4 regions of the Bacillus sp. PK6-16 genome follow, and region 2 is predicted to be linked to each of the others. Evidence: riboswitches for the same ligand, from Rfam matches in the RefSeq annotation. Region 2 holds a riboswitch; each other region holds the start of a gene.
What was found. A riboswitch is a leader RNA that binds a small molecule or an ion and turns the genes downstream of it on or off. The one in region 2 is predicted to bind S-adenosylmethionine.
Positions count from the first base shown of each region.

Region 1: linked by a shared signal. The riboswitch ahead of metI (cystathionine gamma-synthase/O-acetylhomoserine thiolyase) and the one ahead of M1D66_RS26175 (peptide ABC transporter substrate-binding protein) in region 2 are both predicted to bind S-adenosylmethionine.
Region 3: linked by a shared signal. The riboswitch ahead of M1D66_RS25235 (cyclase family protein) and the one ahead of M1D66_RS26175 (peptide ABC transporter substrate-binding protein) in region 2 are both predicted to bind S-adenosylmethionine.
Region 4: linked by a shared signal. The riboswitch ahead of M1D66_RS14215 (ECF-type riboflavin transporter substrate-binding protein) and the one ahead of M1D66_RS26175 (peptide ABC transporter substrate-binding protein) in region 2 are both predicted to bind S-adenosylmethionine.

Region 1 is NZ_CP096511.1:1,191,597-1,194,761, forward strand. It holds gene metC (cystathionine beta-lyase) at 1-704, opposite strand, end outside; gene metI (cystathionine gamma-synthase/O-acetylhomoserine thiolyase) at 701-1,813, opposite strand; SAM riboswitch class I at 1,908-2,018, opposite strand; SAM riboswitch class I at 2,222-2,331, shown strand; gene M1D66_RS06155 (bifunctional homocysteine S-methyltransferase/methylenetetrahydrofolate reductase) at 2,402-3,165, shown strand, end outside.
Region 2 is NZ_CP096511.1:5,106,285-5,109,449, forward strand. It holds gene M1D66_RS26170 (aldo/keto reductase) at 1-746, shown strand, start outside; SAM riboswitch class I at 861-965, shown strand; gene M1D66_RS26175 (peptide ABC transporter substrate-binding protein) at 1,098-2,738, shown strand; gene M1D66_RS26180 (peptide ABC transporter substrate-binding protein) at 3,145-3,165, shown strand, end outside.
Region 3 is NZ_CP096511.1:4,919,240-4,922,404, reverse strand. It holds gene M1D66_RS25245 (ATP-binding protein) at 1-129, shown strand, start outside; gene M1D66_RS25240 (hypothetical protein) at 359-739, shown strand; gene M1D66_RS25235 (cyclase family protein) at 768-1,400, opposite strand; SAM riboswitch class I at 1,486-1,598, opposite strand; gene M1D66_RS25230 (PRK06851 family protein) at 1,748-2,857, shown strand; gene M1D66_RS25225 (nucleotidyltransferase domain-containing protein) at 2,969-3,165, shown strand, end outside.
Region 4 is NZ_CP096511.1:2,752,462-2,755,626, forward strand. It holds gene M1D66_RS14210 (ABC transporter ATP-binding protein) at 1-1,075, opposite strand, end outside; gene M1D66_RS14215 (ECF-type riboflavin transporter substrate-binding protein) at 1,086-1,634, opposite strand; SAM riboswitch class I at 1,775-1,890, opposite strand; gene M1D66_RS14220 (aspartate/glutamate racemase family protein) at 2,044-2,724, shown strand; gene M1D66_RS14225 (macrolide family glycosyltransferase) at 2,815-3,165, opposite strand, start outside.

The DNA.
Region 1 (3,165 bases), 1.4 Mb from region 2:
TGAGGTCCTAAAATAGCACCGAATGCATTTTGTAAAAATCCAAGCTTTTGAGCGAGTTCTGAATCTTTTACTACTGCTAATCCGGCAGTAACATCACTATGACCAGCAATAAATTTTGTAGCACTATGAAGAACGACATCAGCTCCAAGTTCAAGTGGTTTTTGGAATAGTGGTGTCAAAAATGTATTATCAACAAAAGTAAGAGCGCCAATAGATTTTGCGAGTTTAGAAACCTCGCGAATATCTGTCACTTTTAAAAGTGGGTTAGAAGGTGTTTCTACATAAAAGAGCTTTGTATTTGGTTTAATGTTTTGTTTTATTTCTTCTAAATTGGTCATATCAACAAATGTATGTGAAACACCGTAACGGGAGAGTACCTCAGTTATCACTCGGTAAGTGCCTCCGTACACATCTTCTGAAATGAGTACGTGATCACCTTGTGAAAGAAGGAGGAATGCAGTGGAAATCGCTGCAATGCCTGATGCAAAGGCGAATCCTTTTGTTCCGCCTTCTAATAAAGCAATGATATCTTCAAGAGCTTCACGAGTTGGATTTCCTGACCTGCTATAGTCATATTTTCCGAACGTATCTACATCAAACTGGTGAAAAGTTGATGTATTATAAATAGGAACGTTCACAGCGCCTGTTTGCGAGTCGTGTTTATATTGGTTGTGTAGTAAGAGTGTATCTATAGAATAGCTCATATTCTTACACCTTCTTTTACGAGTTTAATTGCTTGCTTTAAGTCTTGAATTAAATCGTTACTATTTTCAATGCCAACTGAGAATCGAAGAAGACGATTGCATACGCCGTTTGCTGTTCTAATTTCTTCAGGAATATCAGCATGTGTTTGCGTTGCTGGATAAGTCATTAAACTTTCTACACCACCAAGACTTTCGGCAAATGTAATTAAGGATAAAGATTGTAAGAATGGATTAATCCAAGCTTCATCTTTAAGGCGGAATGAGATCATGCCACCTCTTCCTGGATAAAATACATCTGTCACCCCGTCCTCATCATTTAAATACGCAACAACTGCTTTCGCATTTTCTTCATGTTGCCTCATGCGAAGCGCTAACGTTTTCATACCGCGAATTAATAACCATGAGTCAAATGGGCTTAAAACTGCACCTGATGCATTATGATAATGAGCGATTTCCTCGCAAAGTTCCTTTCCTTTTGCAACGACAAGCCCGCTTAGTACATCGTTATGTCCCCCTAAATATTTCGTTGCGCTATGAAGTACAATGTCAGCACCTTCTGTTAATGGTTGCTGTATATAAGGTGTGTAGAAAGTGTTGTCTACAATAAGAAGTAGTCCGTTCCTTTTCGCTACAGTTGCGACAGCAGCAATATCAGTAACTTGCATTAATGGATTAGTTGGAGTTTCTATGAAAATAGCCTTCGTTTCAGTTGTGATAGCTTGCTCAATTTGTTTAATAGACTGTGTATTTACGTATCTACATCGAACATTCCACTTTTTTTCATGCTCAGAAAATAATCGATACGTTCCCCCGTATAAATCTTCAGATACAATAAGTTCGTCTCCAGAGCGGAATAGAGAAAGGACGAGGAGAACAGCCGCCATCCCTGAACTACAGGCATAACCTTGTTCGCCACATTCTAAGTCTGCAATCGCCTGTTCTAAAAGACCGCGAGTTGGATTGCCAGTTCGTGAATAGTCAAAGCCAGTAGATTTACCAATTCCTTCGTGACGATAAGCGGTTGAGAAATAAACTGGTGGATTAACCGTTCCAGTTGTAGTTTCACTGCGATTTCCGATTTGTGCTAGTTTTGTTTCGATTGTTGACATGTGAAAATTCCTCCTTTTTAAATTGAAACATTAAGTGAATATAAAATAAAAAAAGCCTTCTAAGAAGAAGGCTTTCGGTTTGAATAGAGTCTTCTTCTCATCTGTCAAATCTTTCACAATTTGCTGGAATTAGCACCTTATTAACAAAATGTTAATGGTTGCTGAGGCGTCACAGGGCCAGTCCCTCTACCTCTCTAGATAAGAATGTTCGTATGAAATTTTTATTATGTTTTTAACTTTACAATAAAATATAACTGAATTGCAACTTTATTTTAAATAATTTTTATTTTTCCGCAAGTGTCATTGACTTTTACTTTTGTGCATGCTAAATTTATTAAAAAATTAACAAACATTGTTAAAAGGGGAACGCATTTCCTTTTAGCTACATAAATAAAATAATAAAGACAACTCTTATTGAGAGCGGTGGAGGGAAAGGCCCTGTGAAACCCGGCAACCTTCAAACGAAATGTTTGAAACGGTGCTAATACCTGCAAAACGAATGTTTTGCATAATAAGAGGAGGAACGATTATGTCCCCCTCTTCAAAGTGAAGAGGGGGTTTTTATATTGATAGAAATGAGGGAGATTCGTGAAATTACTAGATTTATTATCAAACGGAATTGTAATAGGTGATGGTGCGGTTGGGACGTTATTGCATTCACATGGTTTGCAAAGTAGCTTTGAAGAATTGAATGTATCTGATCCAGACTTAATTATATCGATTCATAAACAATATGTAGCTGCTGGAGCAGATGTAATTCAAACGAATACGTATGGAGCAAATGAAGCGAAATTACGTATGTATGGTTTAGAAAATCAAGTTATAGAAATTAATAGAGCGGCAGTAAAACTGGCGAAAGCATCTGTGACAGATAAAAATGCAATTTTAGGAACAATTGGTGGTATGAAACATATCGGAGCTGTTACAACGACTGATATGGAAAGAGAGTTTATGTTACTTGAACAGGCAGGGGCTTTACTAGAAGAACAGGTTGATGGATTACTATTAGAAACTTTTTACGATGAATTTGAATTACTTCATGCCGTTAAAGTATTGCGTAAGCAAACGAATATTCCAATTGTTGCGCAATTAGCGTTACATGAAGCAGGTACGACTCAAAATGGAAATGATGTCAATGAAATATTAAAGCAACTTATAGATTACGGTGCAAATGTTGTTGGATTGAATTGTCAACTAGGGCCGCTTCATATGACGGAAGCTTTCAAAATGATATCGATTCCTCAAAATGGCTATTTATCAGCATACCCAAATGCAGGCCTCCCGAATTATGTGGAGGGACGTTACGTATATGAGGGAAGCCCAGCTTATTTTGAAGCGATGACACCGAGATT
Region 2 (3,165 bases):
ATGGTTCAGAAGTAATTGATTCTGTAAAAGCAGCAATTAAAAATGGCTACCGCAGCATCGATACTGCAGCAATCTATCAAAATGAAGAAGGCGTTGGGCAAGCGATTCGTGAATCCGGTGTTTCACGTGAAGAATTATTTATTACCTCAAAAGTATGGAATAGCGATCAAGGATATGAAACAACACTTCAAGCATTTGAAACTACATTAGAGAAATTAGGTCTAGAATATTTAGATTTATATTTAGTACATTGGCCTGTAAAAGGGAAATATACTGAATCATGGAAAGCATTAGAAACACTTTATAAAGATGGCCGTGTTCGCGCTATCGGTGTGAGTAATTTCCACATTCACCACTTACAAGACGTATTTGAAATTGCTGAAATTAAGCCAATGGTCAACCAAGTGGAATATCACCCACGTTTAGCACAAGAAGAGTTACATGCATTCTGTAAAGAACATAATATCCAGCTTGAAGCTTGGTCACCATTAATGCAAGGACAACTACTAGATAATCCAACGTTACAAGAAATTGCGACAAAATATAATAAATCAACTGCGCAAATTATTTTACGTTGGGATTTACAAAACGAAGTTGTAACAATTCCCAAATCAATTAAAGAACATCGCATTATTGAAAATGCAAACATCTTCGACTTTGAATTAAGTGCTGATGATATGAAAGCAATTCAAGCTTTAAATGAAGATCGTCGCGTTGGTCCAGATCCAGATAACTTTAACTTCTAGTAGAAAACTGAAAATTTAAACTATATTTCATTTAGTTGACACTTCATTATTCAAGGTGTAAGATTTTGAATTATCAAAGAAACACAAAAATTAATAAAATTTATTCGTTTACTCATTGTATCAAGAGAGGTGGAGGGACTGGCCCTTTGAAACCTCGGCAACAGGTTCATTTTGAATACTGTGCCACTTCCTGCAAGCTTTATGCTTGAAAGATAGAATGAGGGACTTCGTTTATATACGGGTGCATAACTTGTACGTAAAAATCCCTCTTTCTCAATATGAAAAGAGGGATTTTTTATTTTTCATTTCCCTCATCATCATCCAAACTTAATTATTTAGGAGGAAAATCAAATGAAAAAGAAGTTTGTACCCGGTATTGCATCAGTTGTAGGAGTAAGTATTTTATTAACTGGTTGCGGTAGTTATAAAAACGAAGCAAGCGGAGCAAATGCAAAAGACGAGGCACCTAGTAAACAGGTTTTAAACTTATCTTCACCTACTGAAATACGAACAATGGATACGGCTCGTGCTACAGATACTGATTCTGGTCAAGTAATGAGAAACGTATTTGAAGGTTTGTATAATCTTGGTGAAGGTAACAAACCTGTTCCTGGTGTTGCAAAATCTCATGAAGTAAGTGGCGATAAAACGAAATACACATTCCATTTGCGAGATTCAAAATGGTCAAACGGCACTCCTGTTACAGCTAAAGATTTTGTGTTCGCTTGGCAACGTGCCGTAGATCCAGCAACAGCCTCTGAATATGCATTTTTATTCTTTGATATTAAAAACGCAACAAAAATTAACAACAAAGAACTTCCAGCCGACCAACTTGGTGTAAAAGCAGTTGATGACCATACGTTTGAGGTAGAATTAGAGCGTCCTGTTCCTTATTTTATTAGCTTAACAGCGTTCCCAACATTTCTACCAATTAATGAGGAATTCTTTAAAGTACAAGGTGATAAGTACGCTTTAGAAGATAATACAATCTTGTACAATGGAGCTTTTACACTAAGCGATTGGAAGCACGAACAAAGCTTTAAATTTAAGAAGAACCCTACCTATTGGGATAAAGATACTGTCAAACTAGAAGAAATCAATTTTAATGTCGTAAAAGAAAAATCAACAGAAGTAAATTTATTCGAGTCAAAACAATTAGATCGTATAAAACTAACATCTGACTTCGTCGATAAATATAAAAAGGATGCTAACTTTAAAGAACGTCCAAACGTAGGCGTACAATTTTTACGTATGAATCAACAAAACAAAGTACTTCAAAACGTTTCTGCACGCCAAGCAATTGATCAAACAATTGATAGAAAATCCTTTGTAAATACGTTATTAAATGATGGCTCTACACCAACATTTGGTCTCGTTCCAAAAAACTTTGCAAAAGGACCTGAAGGAAAAGACTTCCGTACTGCAAACGGCGATTTAACAAAAGTTGATACAAAATCTGCACAAGAGTTATGGAAAAAAGCTAAACAAGAGCTTGGTTCTGAAAAGATAACATTAGAATTATTAACGAGTGATGCTGACCTTGATAAGAAAACTGGTGAATTCTTAAAAGGACAACTAGAAAAGAATCTAGATGGATTAACAGTAAATATAAAACCTCAGCCGCGTAAGCAACAAGTTTCGCTTTTATTAAAAGGTGACTACGAAATCGGAATTGATGGCTGGAGCCCTGACTTTGCGGATCCAATTACATTCCTTGAGCTATTTACAACGAATAACCCTTATAACTTAGATCATTACTCTAATAAGGAATTCGATGAAACAATAGCAAAAGTGAAAACAACTTTAGCTGGTGATGAAAAAGCTCGCTGGGAAGCATTACTAGCATCCGAGAAAATATTATTTAAAGACTCTGTTATCGCTCCTCTTTACCAAAAAGGCGAATCTTATTTAGAACGTTCTTATGTGAAAGGAATTGTGCAAGTAGACTTTGCAGGTCAATTAAACTTCAAGTGGGCAAAAATTGAAAAATAAAGTGAAACTTTAATAAGTGGGGGGGTTCTTCATCCCCACTTATTATTAGCCCACACCAATTGTTTTTTTAGCAAAATATATTAAAAATAGGTTCTCTCACACATGAGAATCTGCTTTTTTAATATATTATTCTAAGAAATTAACAATCTATTTTTATTATTGACATATAGTTCTTTTCAGTGTTAATATTCTAAATAATCAAAGAAACAAAATATTTAACCATCAAAATATAATGTCTACTACGTTGAAACATATAACGATAGATTATAGTTCAACATGTATATACATATAGAACACCTGATTACCTATAAACAAATATTTATAATAGGTTTTATCTCCTTCTATAGCTACTTCAAGACACGGACATTATGACGTTACGAACAACACATTTAGGGAGGAACGAACAATGAAGAAAAAAGTTGTACCT
Region 3 (3,165 bases), 190 kb from region 2:
AAGGAGACTGGTACAGGACTTGGATTAATGATTACATATAAAATTATTAAGGAACATCAAGGGAGTATCATGATCCAAAGTAGTGTAGGAGTAGGAACGAAAGTAGAAATTTTTTTGCCTACCTTTTAATGTATTGGGAGAAAAGATTTTTCAGAAAAGTGTTCTTGTTGTGTAAATATAAACATTTTATAAAATGTTTCAAGAAGGGTTTTTTTTATAAAATACTTCGTTTATAATGGAGGAAAATATCGACATGAGATTGATTGCTCATGTAGCGGTTCAGTAGTGTTATGAAAAGATAAGAAGGGGTGCACACGCATCCTTTTTTCTATGCAGATATTATGAAAGAGGTGGTATGATGGAATTAACATTAAATTCGACTGTATGTTTACACACGATTCAATTTCGAAAAGAGCAAAAGAATTATATTGTAAAAGATACAATTACAGGAGAAAAATATGAAATGCCGCCACTTTGGATTGATGCATTGGCAATGATGCGTGACGGTTTTTTATTGGGGGAAATTGAAGAGAAATTAAAAGAAGAGTATCCATCCGAAGAAGTGAATATGTTAGCATTCACGAGGCAACTGTTAGAACTAGAACTTGTTGAAATGGTAGATGGAGAAGAGATAGCTTGCACAAAGAAGAAAGAGATAGATTGTTTAGCTTGGGTGCGTCCTCGTGTGGAACAATTCTTTCTTAATTTAAATAGAAAATATAGAAGCAAAGACCAGTAGTGGCCTTTGCTTTTTTTATAGGCTGTGTTTAAAAAATAACAGCAAATGCTCTTGCGAAAGCACCGTCACTATTTTTAATTTTTAAAGGTGCTGCTGAGAAAAAGAAACGTTTTGCTTCGATAGCATCTAGATTTGTTAAGTTTTCAATTAAGTAAATATCATTCCCTAGTAATATGTGATGAATCGGTGATGTTTCTGTTGTGACTTCATCAGGAGAAATGAAATCTAAACCGATAGATTTTACTTTTAATCGCACTAGTTCTTTAGCTAATTCTTCAGAAAGATAAAATGCTTCCTTCTCATAAGCTTCTGTATTCCATTTTGTGGATAGATTAGAATGAAAAATAACAATATCACCTTCTTTTATGTCAGTATTATGCAATACTGTCTTAGGTAATTTTCGCTCTTGAATATGTGTTACATCTATAAGAACAGCTTCACCTACAAATTGATCCAGCGGTAATTGATCGATGGTCGTTGCGCCTGAAATAAAATGCGCAGGAGCATCACAATGCGTGCCAACATGAACGACAGAATGAAAATCTGTAACTTGATATCCTGATTCTTCAACACTTGTAACAGCTTCTAGTTGTATTTTAGGTGTTCCAGGAAATTGAGACATATTATTTTCAAATGTTTGTGATAAATCAATTACTTTCATTTTACATACCTCCAATATATGTTTTTCAAATAATAAAAAGCTCATCCTTCAGTATCAAGAAAGATGAGCTTTACATGCTAGTTGAGTTTTATCTTCCAAAATGCATTGCATTTTGCAGGAATTAGCACCTATTCAGTTTGTATAAACTGAGGTTGCTGGGCTTCAAAGGGCCGGTCCCTCTGCCTCTCTTGATAAAGAAGTATTCAGTTTTTAAAATCGGAATTTTCCGATAGTTAAATTGTAATTCATTTCCTTTTTGCGTGCAATACAAAATAGGTATTCACCCAAATAAAGCTGCTCGCATATTGTAGCTTATGTAAATAGAATGCTGCGAAGGAGTGAGTGCAGTGACAGGAAATGTATTAAATTATTATGCTGGTGGTAATACAGCTAGGGGATTTCACAATTTATACGAAGAGAATTTAAAAGGATTAGACAGATTATTTATCTTAAAGGGTGGCCCAGGAACGGGAAAATCTTCTTTAATAAAGGCAATAGGTCGTGAATGGATTGAAAAAGGATATGATATTGAATTTTTACATTGTTCTTCTGATAATAAATCGGTTGATGGTGTAATTATCCCACAATTAAAAGTAGGAATTGTTGATGGGACATCGCCGCATGTTATTGAGCCAAAAATGCCAGGAGTTGTTGAAGAGTATATAAATTTAGGAATTGCTTGGGACTCAGATAAACTAAGAAAGCAGAAGTTAGAAATTGAAAGATTTGTTTCAGAAGCAAGCAAAGCTTTTCAGTCTGCTTACGCACGTTTTAAAGAGGCATTGGTTATACATGATGAGTGGGAGAAGATATATATTGATAATATAGATTTTAATAAAGCAAATGAACTAACCAATCAGCTAATCCAGAAATTATTTACAGATAAAAGCGGGAGACAATTACTTGTAAAACATCGTTTTTTAGGAGCTGCTACACCGAAAGGAGCAGTTGATTTTGTTCCTAATTTAACAGAAGGGTTACCACATCGTTATTTTATAAAAGGGCGCCCAGGCTCTGGAAAATCAACGATGCTCAAAAAGTTAGCTAAGGCAGCTGAAGAAAAAGGGTTTGAAGTTGAAGTATATCATTGCGGATTTGACCCGAATAGTCTTGATATGGTTATCGTAAGAGAATTAGGTTTTGCAATTTTTGATAGCACCGCACCACATGAATATTTTCCAAGTCGCGAGGGTGATGAAATTATTGATATGTATGCCCTTATTGTTACGCCAGGGACGGATGAGAAATATGCGAAGGAAATTCGTGATGTTTCCATTCAATATAAAGCAAAAATGAATGAGGCGATGTCTTTCTTAGCGAAAGCAAAATCGATTCGTGATAAATTAGAACGAATTTATATTGCTGCTATGGATTTTTCAATAGTAGATGCATATAAAGAGGAGATTCAAAAAGAGTTTGAACGAATTGCTGCTACTGTAATTGAAAAGCAACAATAGACGTTTCATTAGGCTGTCAGTAATTTCTGACAGTTTTTTTAGTATGTAGTAAAATTAATAGTGTATTGTCGAATTTCCAGGGAAATAATCAAAAAATGGAGATGTTATGAAATGAGAGAGAAAATCGAGTTGGAGTTAGAAAGAATTGAAAAAGAGAATGATGTAAAAATTTTATTTGCGGTGGAATCAGGGAGTCGTGCTTGGGGGTTTCCATCGAAAGATAGCGATTATGATGTTAGGTTTGTTTATATACATCCGGTAGAATGGTATTTATCAATTCATGACAAACGAGATGTAATTGAATATCC
Region 4 (3,165 bases), 2.4 Mb from region 2:
ACGAAATTTTCCCATTTTTCATTTTGTTTATACCTATAAGACTATGAGCTAATGTTGATTTCCCTGCTCCATTATGTCCTAACAGTGCCACAATTTCTCCTTCATATATTAAAAGGTTTACATTTTCTAATACTTTTTGTTTATTAGGATATGAAAATGATAAATTCTCCACTTTAAGTAATTCCTTGTTTTTAGCATTCCTTTCTAATATGACTTGTTTCTCCATCCACTCTTTTATAACGTTGCTTACCTTTTCTTTTTGAAGGTTTTCCATTGGATATATTACGTCATTATTACGATCAAAATGTAATCTCTTTAATGCTTCGATGTAAATAGGCTCTCTTAAGCCAATACGTGGTAATATATTTGACGCTAAGATTTCTTTTGGTGTTCCCATCGCAATGACTTTACCTTCATCAATTAATATAACTTTGTCTAAATCCAGTTTTAAAATTTCTTCTATCCTATGTTCGATAATAACAATCGTTTTATTATACTGCTCATGTATATCTTTCATAAGTTCTATCGTATGTATGGCGCTTAGTGGATCTAAGTTCGCTAATGGTTCATCGAACAATAATATATCCGCATTCGTTGTTAATAAACCAGCAAGAGAAACTGTTTGCTTTTGACCTCCTGATAATTCATGTGGACTTTGTTTATGAAACGTATGCATCTTCACCTTTCTTAATGAGTCCGAAACAATCTTTTTCATGTTATCTTGCTTTACACATTCATTTTCTAAATAAAAAGCTACATCTTCTTCTACTGTCAGACCAATAAATTGAGCATCTTGATCTTGTAAAATTGTTCCTACCTGTTTACTTTGTTCAAAAATACTTCCTTCCCTTGGGTCTTTACCGGCAATTAAAACGTTACCTGTGCTATTCCCTTCGTAAGAAAATGGGATTAGCCCATTTATACAATGAGCTAATGTCGACTTTCCTGAACCACTTCGTCCAGCAATTAATACTTTTTCCCCAGGGTATATATGAAAGGTAATATCACTTAAAGTAGGCTGCGCAGCATGCCCATATTGAAAGGTGAATTGTTCAAACGAAATAATTGGTTGCATGTTAACATCCCTACTTTTCAATTTTTAAATGTGTATGTTTCTTATTGGATTTCGCCAAACCAATTGTAAGTGGCAATCCAAGTATTAAGAAAACGATGACATCGGAAATTGTTGCTCCTAATACTTGGATAACAATTTTGTCAAATGGTTCTCCCATCACAATAATATCGAATGCCCCAGCAAATATAATAGCAATGACAATACCAACTAGCCCAGTAATTGCTAAATAAGAAATATCTCCCTTGTTAAACGACCCGTTTTTCACACTAAAACCAACTCTTTTTTGAATAAGCCCCATTGAAAAACCAATAATTCCTGAACTAATAACCCATCCCCACCAAATACCCCATCCAGCAATCGTATCTGTTACGGTATGACCGATAAGTCCAATTAACAGTCCTGCCACTGGACCAAATAATGCTCCAAAAACAGTTAATATAGCTAATGCTGGTTTAATAAATGTATTCGGTGCAATAGAAAATCCCCAAAGTCCTAATATCCCGTATAATGCTGCTCCAATACCGATTGCTACTACTAACTTTGTTGATAATTTATTCATGACAATTCCCCTCTCATATTAGTCAACTTTTATTACTCTATATTTAATTTAAAAATGAATTATGCATCGACACTCCCTTTCTATACAACAAAAAAATGACCTCTTACATAAGAGGTCATTTTCTTTCACTTTCAAGAATCCTCTTATCTTTCAAAAAACACATCGTGTCCTCTGCGGAATTAGCACCTTCCTATAAAATTGCATAGGGGTTGCTGAGGTTTCTTAGGGCCGTTCCCTCCACCTCTCTGGATAAGTATTAATTTGTAATTCGTATTATGGCACTAAAGAATGTAAATTTCAACACTTTTCTTACTATTTTTATTTTTTATTAAATAGCACATTTAAATCATTGTATTCTTATCGGAATTGTGAAATAATGAATTCAAAATCGTTTCGGGAGGAATGCATTATGAAAGTTATTGGTTTGATTGGAGGATTAAGTTGGGAATCTACATCATTATACTATAAACATATTAATACACTTACACTCTCTCAATACGATCAAAATGCGAAGCTAATTTTATATAGTATGGACTTTGGTGAAGTAACTACTTTATTACAAAACTATCAATATGAAGAAGTGAAAAATGAACTAGTTACAGTTGCAAAGAAAGTTGAAAAATCTGGGGCTGAATGTTTATTAATGTGTTCAAATACTGTACATCTATTTGCCGAGGAGGTAGAACAAGCAATATCTATCCCGCTTCTTCACATTGGTGATGTAAGTGCTAAAGAAATGGTAGAACAGAATATAAAACGTATCGGACTATTAGGAACAAAACAAACGATGGAGCAAGATTTCTATAAATCACGATTAGCGAAATATAACATTGAGACAATTATCCCAAATGACGAGGAAAGAACTTTTATCCACCATGTCATATTAGATGAATTAAGTAGAGGGATCATTTCAGAAACATCTAAAAAAAGGTTATTACAAATTACAAAATCATTAATTCAAAACGGCGCTGAAGGTATATTATTAGGCTGCACTGAAATACCTTTACTCATCTCCCAAAATGATCTTACTGTTCCCGTTTTTGATACTGCTTTTTTACATGCAAATACTGCTGTACAATTTGCTGGATAAGAATACACAAGCATAAAGGTGAGAACCTCTATGCTTGTATACAGTTACGACTATTTATCCCGCTATTTGCAGGCAGTAAAGCCCCACCAATTAAAGTTTTACTTTATTTAAAAGAGATTCAATAACTGCAATGGCTTCTTTTGAACCACCACATTCTAAAAAGCTATCATTAAGTTTTCTTATACCATGTTTATACTTTTCATTTGAAAGTACATCTGTTACGGCCTCTTTTAAAGTGTACACATTAACATGTTCTTTCAATAGTCTATGTGCTGCTTCCAGTTCAGTTAATCTTTGCGCTATCATAGGCTGATCTTTATCATGCGGTATTATTACAAATGGGACATTATAATGAATGGCATCGTGTACGCTATTCATACCGCCATGTGTAATAAAAACATCTGCTTCATTTAATATTTCTGATTGAGGTACGTATGGAGC